3 regions of the Providencia alcalifaciens genome follow, and region 1 is predicted to be linked to each of the others. Evidence: predicted binding sites of a transcription regulator. Region 1 holds the regulator's gene; each other region holds the start of a gene.
The links. Region 1 encodes CRP, which controls carbon source genes, mostly activating them, when cyclic AMP is high. Its sites were predicted from a motif close to ATGTGANNNNNNTCACAT; they were not measured.
Positions count from the first base shown of each region.

Region 2: a site for CRP is predicted at 2,585-2,602, ahead of epd (erythrose-4-phosphate dehydrogenase). Genes of this name have one in related genera too.
Region 3: a site for CRP is predicted at 2,838-2,855, ahead of LDO73_RS03000 (NupC/NupG family nucleoside CNT transporter). Genes of this name have one in related genera too.

Region 1 covers NZ_OU659204.1:372,775-377,302, forward strand. The annotation lists gene LDO73_RS01645 (hypothetical protein) at 1-1,480, opposite strand, end outside; gene crp (cAMP-activated global transcriptional regulator CRP) at 1,694-2,326, opposite strand; gene LDO73_RS01655 (OsmC family protein) at 2,650-3,054, shown strand; gene LDO73_RS01660 (phosphoribulokinase) at 3,134-4,000, opposite strand; gene LDO73_RS01665 (YheU family protein) at 4,049-4,267, opposite strand; gene LDO73_RS01670 (hydrolase) at 4,264-4,528, opposite strand, start outside.
Region 2 covers NZ_OU659204.1:852,437-856,964, reverse strand. The annotation lists gene fbaA (class II fructose-bisphosphate aldolase) at 1-225, opposite strand, end outside; gene pgk (phosphoglycerate kinase) at 286-1,449, opposite strand; gene epd (erythrose-4-phosphate dehydrogenase) at 1,553-2,572, opposite strand; gene tkt (transketolase) at 2,910-4,528, opposite strand, start outside.
Region 3 covers NZ_OU659204.1:679,975-684,502, reverse strand. The annotation lists gene deoA (thymidine phosphorylase) at 1-49, opposite strand, end outside; gene deoC (deoxyribose-phosphate aldolase) at 151-930, opposite strand; gene LDO73_RS03000 (NupC/NupG family nucleoside CNT transporter) at 1,389-2,684, opposite strand; gene LDO73_RS02995 (TatD family hydrolase) at 2,980-3,765, opposite strand; gene LDO73_RS02990 (patatin-like phospholipase family protein) at 3,758-4,528, opposite strand, start outside.

The DNA.
Region 1 (4,528 bases):
TGGCTATTTGCTCGCTTAGACTATTTAGACCATGAAGGGTTTCTTGCGTTTTTTCCAACAGCGCATCTAATTTTTTAGTATCGGGTTTTCCTTGATTTGATGCTATGTCTGGTGAGTTTTCATTTAGTGAAAACTGATATTTTTCACTATTATGTTTAGCTCTTAGCATTGATGTTTTAGTTTGGTATATTTTCCCATCAAATTGATATGTTTTTTTCTTTGGCTTCACGAAAAAATATGTTTTTTTCTGCGGTGTCTCTGTATTTTCTGCTTTTTTGCTTTTTAACTCATTATTTTTTTGAGTGGTAATATGATCATTTTTTATATGCATCTTTGTTGTTTCTTCTGAACTATATCCTGATTCCCCCGTTGTTTCTGAAAAATAGCCAGATGAGTTGGAATTTAAGCTTTCATTGCTAGAAAATAGTTTACTTTCTCGTTCGTTCAGTGAATCCATATCTTTAAGAAGTCGATTTATTGACTTCATGTCTGTTTTATCGACAAGTAATTTATCGAGCTGATGAGTTGATGGAATTGCTAATTTAACGAGGCGCTCGGTAATTTTTTTTTGTAAATTATCTTGCAAGTCACTAGTGTCATTATCCCAATCAAGCTCATCATTGAACTCAAATTCGGTATCACTGCTCTTTGTTTTATTCTCATTTTTTATTTTTGAAATAGAATTTTTCTGTATCATGCTTGATTCAGCTTCTTTTTTTATTCTCTCTTCATCTGCTTTTATTGCATTTTCTTTGTCTGTCTCTATTTTTTTTAATTGCTCATCCAGATTGGATTTTAATGATTTTAGCGTGTTAAGGTTATTTTCAATCTTTTGAGTCGAAGCGGTGTTTTGATAAGTTATTACATTGTTTTCTATTGTTTCTTCATGTTTTTTTTGGGTTTCAATTATGTTTTTAAAGGTAACAAAAAATTTTTCATTATTATTTTTTTTAAAGATATTTTTTAAATATCGAATACCTTTTTCATGTGTTGATTTTATTTCTAAAATAAAATTTGAGAATCGGTTTGATGAACGTTTTAAATTAAACTCTTTAAAAGCGTTGGTTTCTGGAGTGCTTTTTTTATCAATTATCATTAGCTCGGCATCCTGTTTTTCATTAATAAATGGTTCGTTTTTTATTGAGACGAAATGGTTAAAAATACGTGGGGATTTAAGAATTAAAAAATGGTCATTAACTTCAATAGCTTCATGGTATTTATAGGGAAGTTTTATTTTCTCTACTGGAGGGGAGTATTTAATTAGGTTAATTTCTTTTTGTTCACTTGGTTCAAAATGGCAAGTCGATACGGCAAAATGTTTTTTTTGATAATTTAAATTAGGTAGGTGGTTATTTTCAGATACGCATAAACTAATATTATTTGTTTTTTTTATTTCATTAGATAATGATGAAGTGGTTATCATTTTATTATCATTGATATTAATGATGCTTTCGTTTCTTGGATTGATATTTTTAATCATCGTGTCGTCAACTCTTAATAATGGTTTAGTTACCACTATCTTAGTTTGATAATTAACTATAATTATATAAAGAAACGATACTCATCAATGAACATATATAAATGAGGGGGGAATATAAAGGATCTTAATTGAGAGAAAAATAGCTTTGTACGTGAAGTATAAAGCTATTTCAATATAGAAGCCTCACCAAGAAGGGTGAGGCTAACAAGGGGATCAGCGAGTACCGTAAACAACAATCGTTTTGCCGTGTGCGGAGATTAAGTTTTGATCTTCCAGCATCTTTAAAATACGACCGACAGTTTCGCGAGAACAACCTACGATTTGACCGATTTCCTGACGAGTAATTTTGATTTGCATACCGTCTGGGTGAGTCATCGCATCAGGCTGCTTAGCTAAATTCAATAATGTTTGAGCAATACGACCAGTAACATCTAAGAATGCAAGGTTACCCACTTTTTCGGACGTGGTTTGTAAACGACTCGCCATTTGCGCAGAAAGGCGCATCAGAATATCTGGATTGACTTGAATCAGCTGACGGAATTTTTTGTAAGAAATTTCCGCGACTTCGCAAGCAACTTTCGCGCGAACCCACGCAGTTCGTTCTTGCCCTTCTTCAAATAACCCAAGTTCGCCAATGAAATCTCCCTGATTTAAGTAAGAGAGAATCATTTCCTTGCCTTCTTCATCTTTGATTAAAACAGCCACTGAGCCTTTAACAATGTAGTAAAGGGTTTCTGCTTTTTCACCCTGATGTATCAGAGTGCTCTTGGATGGATACTTATGAATATGGCAGTGTGACAAAAACCATTCAAGAGTAGGGTCTGTTTGTGGCTTGCCGAGAACCATTAGCGTTATCCTCTGTATGTTATTGCAACCTTTCGAAAAGTAGGGAAAGGCTGACTTCAAAGTGTCTAGCTTAGCATATTAAGTCACATTGATACCCATTATTAATATCGCCCTAGGTCAATGCAAATTAATATCAATTGTATAATATAATCAATTAAATCGTTGAGTATTGATCTTAATCCTATCAACTAACCATTGTTTGTATCATATCCAATGCGGAAAGTCTCCCCTGTATCGCTTCAGCTTAATAATGCTGATATAACATTATCTAGATATATGGAACAATGTGGCGATAAATATCACTATTTTCGAGAGGAATAAAAATGGAAGCACGCGTAAAGTGGGTTGAAGGGCTCTCTTTTCTAGGTGAGTCAGCATCAGGTCATCAAATTATGATGGATGGCAATGCAGGCGACAAAGCACCAAGTCCGATGGAAATGGTTCTAATGGCGGCAGGCGGATGCAGTGCGATTGATGTGGTTTCTATTTTACAAAAAGGTCGTCAGGATATTGTTGATTGTGAAGTGAAGTTAACTTCACAACGTCGTGAAGAAGCCCCGCGTTATTTTACGGATATCAACCTGCATTTTATTGTGACGGGACGTGAATTAACGGACAAAGTGGTGGAGCGTGCGGTTCAACTTTCAGCAGAAAAATATTGTTCCGTTGCTATCATGTTAGAAAAAACGGTAAATGTGACTCATAGTTTCGAAATTAAAATGCCGTAATTGTTTTCTTGATAATAAGATGCTTATCGATAATTAAGATAAACATCTTATTATTTATCTATTTAATTAGAATCTCAAACTATCCATTTCGTTGTTTCATTAGTTTTTCTACTAATGGCATCATAATAAGCTCCATCGCGAGTCCTAATTTCCCACCGGGTACTACAATGGTATTTATCGCTGAAATAAACGAGCCATTTAACATGGATAATAAATAAGGAAAATCGATCTGTTCTAATCCTCTAAAGCGAATAACGATAAAACTTTCGTCCTGTGAAGGAATTGCTTTGGCAGAAAAAGGGTTAGAGGTGTCAACGGTAGGAACCCGTTGGAAGTTAATATGAGTACGAGAAAACTGTGGCGTAATATAGTTAATATAATCACCCATCGAACGTACCACGGAATCCATGACTGCTTCACGAGAATGCCCTCGCTCGGTGGTATCGCGGATCAATTTCTGAATCCATTCAAGGTTAACAATCGGCACTACACCTACAAGTAAATCAACATGTTGTGCAACATCGTGCTCAGGGGTAACAACACCGCCATGTAATCCTTCATAAAACAGCACATCGGTATTGGCGGGTAGCGATTCCCACGGGGTAAATGTGCCGGGTTGCAGACCGTAAGGCACCGCTTCATCGTAAGTATGTAAATATTTCCGAGATTGGCCACCACCCGTTTGGGCATAATCAATTAGGGTTTGTTCAAGTAGAGAAAAATCATTGGCTTCTGGGCCGAAATAACTGATATGGCGTCCTTGTTCGCGGGCTTTACGAATGGCCATATCCATTTCAGGGCGGGTATAACGATGAAAACTATCGCCTTCAAGGGTGGCAGGGCGGATATTTAATTGATGGAAAATTTTACGAAAAGCTTGGCTCGTTGAGGTTGTTCCTGCGCCACTCGAACCCGTCACTGCAATAATCGGATGCTTCTTCGACATAGTGGACTCCCTGTTTTACGCCATGACCACTATTTTTGAGAAACAGCGCTACGGGCGAAACTGGTTATTAGGCATGAAATTTACCGACTCATGTAACTCAGACCAGACTAGCACAATTTCGCCAGAAACTAACTGCCGTTTCACATCATTGACTTTGTCCTGCAAGCTTTTTTCGTGAACTCCGTAATCGGTTCCTTCGCGTAAAACATAACTCTCGATAAGGTTTTCAAGCGTTTCAGGGGCAAGATCTTTCCACGGAATAATCATGGTTTTTGCTCATTCAAATATGCAGTTAGCCACAGAGGAATACGAGTTTCTAACCACATTTGTGGCTTCCTAAAACTACCGCCGACAAAGCCTACGTGTCCACCATGCTCCGTCATTTGGTATTCAATATTTTCGGGTAAATGGCTCAAATCAGGAACAACCTCTGGTGCCATAAACGGATCGTCTTTCGCGTGAATAATCAGGGTTGGCTTAGTAATTTGAGATAATTTAGGCAGCGCACTGCATTTTTGATAATAATCC
Region 2 (4,528 bases), 480 kb from region 1:
TTTTAGGCCTTTACCTGCGATAAATGCAGCACCACCGTTAGAGAACTGAATAATCACTGGAGCACGTACTTTTGCTGCCGCTTCAAGTACGGCGTTAATTGAATCAGTACCAACACAGTTCACAGCTGGTAATGCAAAGTTATTTTCTTTGGCAACCGCGAAAACTTTCTGTACATCATCACCAGTGATAACACCTGGTTTAACAAAATCAAAAATTTTAGACATGTGAAAAGGTCCTGTGGTGAACAGGCAGCCTACGCTGCCTGTTGTGTATGAACAAATTAATTACGCTTTAGCACGTTCTTCTAGCATCACAACAGCTGGGAGCTTTTTGCCTTCAACGAATTCAAGGAAAGCACCGCCACCAGTAGAGATGTATGAAATCTTATCAGCGATACCAAATAAATCGATCGCCGCTAGGGTGTCGCCACCACCAGCGATTGAGAAAGCGTCACTGTCTGCGATAGCACGAGCAACGATTTCAGTTCCCTTACGGAAGTTAGGGAATTCAAATACGCCCACTGGGCCGTTCCAAAGAATGGTTTTCGCATTCTTCAGAATTTCAGCCAGACGTTCTGCGGATTCATCACCTAAGTCCAGAATTTGCTCATCATCTTTGATGGTGTTGCTGGCTTTCAGGGTTGCTTCAGCAGTTTCTGAGAACTCAGTTGCAACACGAACGTCTGTTGGTACAGGGATCTGGCAATGAGCCAGTAATTTTTTCGCTTCAGGGATCAGGTCAGCTTCATACAGTGAACGACCCACATTGTTACCCTCTGCTGCGATGAAAGTATTCGCGATACCACCACCAACAATCAGTTGGTCAGCAATTTTAGACAGGGAATCTAATACAGTCAGTTTAGTGGAAACTTTAGAACCGCCTACGATAGCAACCATTGGGCGCGCTGGGTTACCTAACGCTTTGCCTAATGCTTCTAATTCGTTGCTTAACAGAGGGCCTGCACACGCAACTGGAGAGAATTTAGCCACACCGTGAGTTGATGCTTGAGCGCGGTGAGCAGTACCGAATGCATCCATAACGTAGACATCACACAGTGCTGCATACTGTTTAGACAGGGTTTCGTCGTCTTTCTTTTCGCCTTTATTGAAGCGAACGTTTTCCAGAACCACTAATTCGCCTTCAGCGATATCAACACCGTTCAGGTAGTCTTTCACCAAACGAACTGGGTTGTCTAATTTTTCTGCCAGATAGTCAACAACAGGTTGCAGTGAAAACTCTTCATTGTACTCACCTTCCGTCGGACGACCGAGGTGGGAAGTAACCATGACTTTAGCACCTTGTTTCAGCGCTAATTCAATTGTTGGTAATGAAGCACGGATACGTGCATCTGAAGTAACTTTACCGTCTTTAACAGGAACGTTTAGGTCCGAACGAATGAAAACGCGTTTACCCGCTAAGTCCAAATCGGTCATCTTAATTACAGACATGGTGAATCCTCTTGTTGATTCTCTATAAAGTTTTCATTAGCGACTGTGCAAGGTGGTCAATAGCGTATTTATCTATTGTGCCTCGCGGTCTGTCAGACGCCAATTAATTTAAACCTGTTGCTGCCATCGCTAGGGTTGTATCTAGCATCCGGTTAGCAAACCCCCATTCGTTATCACACCAAACCAGGGTTTTGATTAAGTTCTTGCCGCTAACTCGTGTTTGCGTGCCATCAATAATCGCACTGTGCGGATCATGATTAAAATCCATCGAGACTAACGGTAGTTCAGTATAGTCTACTATACCACGAAAATGCCCATGCGCGGCGCTCTGTAATAGCTTGTTGACGTTATCAACACAAACATGCGCATCCACAGTGACGCTTAAGTCAATGGCCGTGACATTGGTAGTTGGAACGCGTACAGAAATCGCTTCAAAGCTGCCTTGGAATTTTGGAAAAATTCGCGTGATCCCCGCTGCTAGTTTCGTATCAACAGGAATAATCGACTGACTCGCTGCGCGCGTTCTGCGTAAATCTTTATGGTAGGCGTCAATCACAGGTTGATCATTCATGGATGCATGAATGGTGGTGACTGTGCCCGACTCGATACCAAATGCATCATCCAACACTTTGATGACTGGAATAATACAGTTGGTGGTACAAGATGCATTGGAAACGATGCTATCGCTTCTTTGTAGGCTGTCATGGTTGACGCCATACACAATGGTCGCATCGAGATCATCGGTTCCCGGATGGGAAAAGAGCACTTTTTTCGCGCCGGCTTGCAGATGCTTTAACCCATCTTCGCGAGAGCCATAAACGCCCGTGCAATCTAACACCACATCCACACCTAACTCTTTCCAAGGTAGCTTGCTGATATCCGCTTGATGGAAAAGACGCATGCTGTCATCTCCAACTTGTAGCTGGTCGCCATTGAGGCGAACATCCCACGCAAAGCGTCCGTGACTTGAATCATACTTCAGCAAATGAGCGATACCTTCTGGTTCCGCTAATTCATTGACCGCAACAACGACAATTTCTGCCCGGCGACCTGATTCATATAACGCTCTGAGAACACTTCGACCAATTCGACCGAAGCCGTTTATTGCTACCCTGATTGCCATTCTACACCTTGTATCTGAGCAAAATCACACGGTTGCTAAGGATAACTGACTACCACCAACTCTACTGCTCATTTTAACTGTCAAACATCAAAAGTGTGCTTCACTCGACATTTTTAAAATTTATTTACATTATTCCAAATACAACTGAAACGGTTCAGCTTGTTGAGTTTTAGATTAAGGGATATATTTAGAGAACGCAATAGAAAAACAAGAAACGGTGCACAAAAAAACAACGCCCCAATACCAAACTTGATATTGAGGCGTAAATTAGGTTAATTCACTTTATTTTCAGAGGTGCAGCCGCTTATTCCGAATGCACCTCAAGGTATAAAATGAATTATTTCAGCAGCGATTTTGCCGCTTTAACAGCGTTTTCAACCGTAATACCGAACTCTTTGTACAGCTGATCCGCTGGTGCAGATTCACCGAATGAGTGCATACCAATGATAGCGCCATTCAGACCAGTGTATTTGAACCAGTAATCTGCAATACCCGCTTCGATAGCCACACGAGCACTTACGTTTGCAGGCAGAACAGCTTCACGGTAAGCCGCGTCTTGCTTGTCGAATACATCCGTAGAAGGCATAGAAACCACGCGAACTTTACGACCTTCCGCAGTCAGTTGGTCAGCCGCTTTCACCGCTAATTCAACTTCAGAACCGGTTGCAATAAAGAGAAGCTCAGGTGTGCCTGCGCAATCTTTCAGGATATAAGCCCCTTTCTCGATATTCGCTAATTGCTCAGCGGTACGAGGTTGCTGTTCCAGGTTTTGACGAGAGAAAATCAGTGCACTTGGGCCATCTTTACGCTCAATGGCATATTTCCATGCAACCGCCGATTCCACTTGGTCACATGGACGCCATGTGCTCATGTTTGGAGTCACACGCAGGCTTGCCAGTTGTTCTACTGGTTGGTGCGTTGGACCATCTTCACCCAGACCGATAGAGTCATGGGTATAAACGAAGATGCTGCGAATTTTCATCAGCGCTGCCATACGTACTGCGTTACGTGCGTATTCAACGAACATTAAGAATGTTGCGCCGTAAGGGATGAAACCGCCGTGCAGAGCGATACCGTTCATGATAGCGGACATACCGAATTCGCGAACACCGTAATGGATGTAGTTACCCGCTTTGTCTTCATTCAGAGGTTTAGAGCCAGACCACATGGTTAAGTTACTTGGCGCTAAGTCCGCAGAACCGCCCATGAATTCAGGTAATACTTTACCGAATGCTTCTAACGCGTTTTGAGATGCTTTACGGCTTGCGATGTTCGCAGGGTTTTGTTGCAGGTTTTCAACGAATTTTTTCGCTTCTGCATCAAAGTTCGCTGGCAGTTCACCCGCCATACGACGTTCGAATTCTTTCGCTAATTCTGGATGTGCTTTTGCGTATGCCGCAAATTTTTCATTCCAAGAATGCTGTTTTTCTTTACCCGCTTCGCGCGCATCCCAAGCTTGATAGATATCCGCTGGAATTTCGAATGGACCGAATTTCCAACCCAGTGCTTCACGAGTTGCTGCGATTTCTGCATCACCTAAAGGTGCGCCATGAACCGCTTCGGTGCCTGCTTTGTTTGGTGAACCAAAACCGATAACGGTTTTGCACATAATCAGCGTTGGTTTGTCTGATTGCTTGTGAGCTTCGTTCACTGCAGCGTTGATTTGGTCTGCATTGTGACCATCGATGTCACGAATAACGTGCCAACCGTATGCTTCGAAACGTGCTGCAGTATCATCAGTAAACCAGCCTTCAACTTCACCATCGATAGAGATGCCGTTGTCATCGTAGAATGCGACCAGTTTATTTAATTTCAGAGTACCTGCTAATGAGCACACTTCATGGGAGATACCTTCCATCATACAACCGTCACCCATGAACACATAGGTGTGGTGGTCGACAACGTCATGCCCTGGGCGGTTAAATTGTGCCGCTAAAGTACGTTCTGCAATCGCAA
Region 3 (4,528 bases), 310 kb from region 1:
ATGGTTTGCCATCACGTTTTTTACGAATAATTTCTTGAGCGAGAAACACAATAGGCTCCTTAATTCACATCGAATTCTTCGGCTAAATAGTCACGGCTGTTGCCCAAGTCAGATTAGGCAACAGTCTGATGTCACTAATAATTGCGATTATTAATAGCTGCTGGAGGATTTTTTAACGTCAAATCCCAGAGTATTTAATAAATTCGCTAATAAGCTAGATGCACCAAAACGGAAATGGCGAGCATCAGCCCAGTTATCGCCTAAGATTTTGCTTGCTAAGGCTAAATATTGTGCTGCTTCTTCAGCGGTACGAACGCCGCCAGCAGGTTTGAAACCAACACTTTTCGCAACGCCCATATCATGGATGACTTGCATCATGATTTCTGCGCTTTCTAAAGTGGCATTCACAGGTACTTTACCCGTGGATGTCTTAATAAAATCAGCACCTGCATTGATTGAAATTTCAGACGCTTTACGGATTAGTGCAGCATCTTTTAGCTCGCCAGTTTCAATGATCACTTTCAGTAATACATTTGAGGCTGCGCAAGCATCTTTACATGCTTTCACTAAATCGAAACCGATTTTTTCATTGCCAGCCATCAGTGCACGGTATGGGAATACAACGTCAACTTCATCTGCACCATAAGCAATGGCAGCTTTAGTTTCGGCTAAAGCAATCTCAATATCATCATTACCATGTGGGAAGTTGGTGACGGTCGCAATGCGGATATCTGGTGTTCCTTGTTCACGCAAGGTTTTACGTGCAATAGGAATAAAACGAGGATAAATACAGATAGCAGCGGTGTGGCCTGCTGGGCTTTTTGCCTGATGACATAAGGCGATCACTTTTGCGTCAGTGTCGTCGTCATTTAACGTGGTTAAATCCATCAGGGTCAGTGCGCGTTGCGCTGCTGCTTTTAAATCAGTCATATAACTCTCCAACGATGTTAATTCTTTCAGAACGATACGTTCTTTGTTGGCGAGCGGGCTTGTTCCATAAAGATGCTAGTTAGGTTATCCAAACTCAGCAGCTGAGATCCATCTCACCGCACGATGCCCTAGAGCCAGTTGACTCTATGAACTATCAGTTCCGTGGCAACTTACTGTTACCTATTTGACCACGTAACCGGGGTATTTTATGCGCTACAAATCACATTTATCGACTGAACGTTACATTATTAAATATATATTCGTGAACGATATCACAATTTAACAGGTAATTACTCACTCTTTATCAGCCATTATACAGGCTGCTGCCTTCTCGTCTTAAATTGATTACGTTAAGAATAGTTGAAAAAGTAAGAGTTACGATAAAAACCAGGAAAAGAATATCGCAAAAGAAAATGACAGCGGAAAGACAAATCGCCTTTCCGCTGCAAACAGGGAGATTACATTGCGGTCATTGCAGTCAATGTTAAGAAGAAGCCTGCGATAGTCGCACTCATTAAGTTAGAGAGTGTACCTGCCATCACGGCTTTCATACCTAAACGAGCGACATCACTACGGCGGTTTGGTGCCATTCCACCTAAGCCACCCAGCAAAATTGCTACAGAAGATAAGTTTGCAAAACCACACAGAGCGAACGAAATAATCGCTTTAGTGTGAGCAGACAGAACTTGCTTGCCAGCCGCAATCACATCCGCATCTGCTTTCATATATTCACCGAAGTTCATGAAAGCAACGAATTCGTTCACAACCACTTTTTGCCCAATGAAAGAACCGGCAATTGTTGCTTCGCTCCATGGCACACCAATTAAGTATGCAATTGGAGCAAATACCCAACCTAGTAATAATTCGAGGGATAATTGTGGATAGTTAAACCAGCCACCCACACCACCTAAGATACCGTTAATTAAGGCGATTAATGCGATGAATGCCAGTAACATTGCCCCCACGTTCAGAGCCAGTTGCATACCGGATGCTGCACCCGATGCTGCTGCATCGATGATGTTGGTTGGACGATCTGCTTCAGCTACTAAATCTTTAGCATCCACATCATCTTTAACAACTTCAGTTTCAGGAACCATTAACTTAGCAAACAGTAATCCACCCGGTGCCGCCATGAAGGATGCCGCAATCAGATATTCCATTGGAACACCCATTTGCGCATAACCCGCTAATACTGAACCCGCTACAGACGCTAAACCACCACACATGATGGCAAACAGTTCAGAGTTAGTCATGGTAGAAATATAAGGGCGAACAACCAGAGGTGCTTCAGTTTGACCAACGAAAATATTCGCGGTTGCAGACAGTGATTCAGTTCTTGAAGTTCCCAGTACTTTTTGCAGACCACCACCTAGAATTTTGATGACCAGTTGCATGATGCCGAGATAATACAGGACTGCAATCAGAGATGAGAAGAAGACGATGATAGGCAATACACGGAAAGCAAAGATAAAACCGCCACCGCCAAATAATTCAAACATTTTGTCGGAAACTAGACCACCGAAGATGAAGCTCATCCCGTCTTGACCGTAACCGATAACTTTAGAAACACCGTCGGACATGCCTTGTAAAACGCTACGTCCCGCAGGGGAGTAAAGAACGAATGCGCCGATAGCGACTTGGATTAAAAAAGCACCGCCGACTGTACGAAGTCTAATTGCGCGACGATTGCTGGAGAAGAGAACGGCTATCGCAATAAGCACCGCCATCCCAACAATACTCAAAATGAGTTGCATGGAAGTATCCCTGTTCACTTAATTCTAGGTTAATGTATAAAGAAACTCGCAAGATTCCACGAATCTTAGTTCGATGATTATAACCAGTCATCATTAATAACCCCCAACATTCATCACAAATCCAAAGTGCAATAAGTAACATAAATTCAAATATTGTGACGAAACTCACAATAGAGGATCGGTTTCGTCTGGAAAGGCACTAATGCGATAGTCGAAGAGATAAAAAGCTGAATGGATTTACTCGGATAAATACATAAAATACTTAAGAAATAATTATTAATCGGATAATTATAATCTAAATTAGATTAAATAACGTCCGGCTATTGTTGTAAAGTTGTTGTGCTATTTCATCTGGAGATTCGTGGCGCAGCTCACACAAAGACTGAAATACCCACTGAATACGCTCTGGTCGATTAGGCTCACCTTGAAAACCGGATACAGGCATATCCGGTGCATCTGTTTCAAACACAAGACAGCTTAGCGGGAGTTGAGCCATCACTTGACGGGTTTTACTCGCTCGCTCATAAGTAATTGTCCCGCCTACGCCAATGTAATACCCCAGTTTCACAAAACTTTCTGCTTGAGAAAGGCTGCCAGCAAAACCATGCACTACACCTCGAGCTGGGACTTCATAGCGACGTAACATAGCAACCAATTGATCATGGGTTTTTCTTGAATGCAAAATAACAGGTAAGTCAAACTGCTTCGCTAGCTTCAACTGGCGCTGTAGTAATATTTGCTGCCTTTCAAATTGAGGATCTTCCATATAGAGATCAAGCCCAATCTCTCCTACCGCCACGCATTTCTGGCTTTTACACATCAGAAAATCCGTCAGTTTTTCAAAATGTGATTCTTGAAACTGGCTTAAATATAGAGGGTGAAATCCCATTGCTGCGTGGAGTTGAGAATGCTGATGCGCTAAATTCCAGACGCGCTGAAAGTTATCCTGACTAACCGCAGGAATAATAATATCCGTAATTCCACCTTGCTTCGCGGCTTCTAGGCTTTCAATAAGTGCCTCGCTGAACGGGGGAAAATCAAAATGACAGTGAGTGTCGATAAATCGAATATTATCACTCATGAGCAGGATTGCCTTGCAGGGCGCTAGCACCTACTGCCTCGGCCGTCTTTCCTGCTAATAAAGACTCTCGCTGGTCTTCCATGTGCATCAATTCTAATGAATTGGTGTTCTTAGAAAATCGACTGAAATCAGCATCATTACTCGCAAACTGTTGAGCTAATGCCGCAATAAAGTAACGTCCACAGCGTCGTCCGACATGATAATCTTGGTTTAAGGCACTAATTTTACTGCCTAAAGCACTGCTTTTCAGTGGTGTCGGTGGATATATTTCAAAAATCTGCACGCCATCGGGTGGATTTTCGATAAATTCCTGCGTTTTTCGATAACTCTTCAAGTGAACTTTTAACATTGCTGCCATGCGTTGCAACGCCGAACTATCCCCTTCAAGCCAGCGGGTCATGCGCTTTACCCATTCAGGCGTAAAGTACATTTGAGAAGGTACGGTGCGGATCACAACTATCGTATCCGCCCCACGACGATAAGCTTCCTCGACAGGAATCGCTGCGCTTATCCCTCCATCGTGGTATCGCACGCCGCTAAATTCTACGCCAGTTCGATAAAATCCTGGGATTGCGCTGGAAGCACGAATGATATCCAACCAAGAATCCGCATCAGGCTGTAAAAATGCGGCGGAAAAATCATCGCTACGACTGGCTCCCATATAGAATTCACGGCCAGAATCTAACAATTCAAGCCCTGCATCCATATTAAGTGGAAACTCTTTCGCCGTCGTTTCAATCAACCAATCAAGGTCAATTAAGTT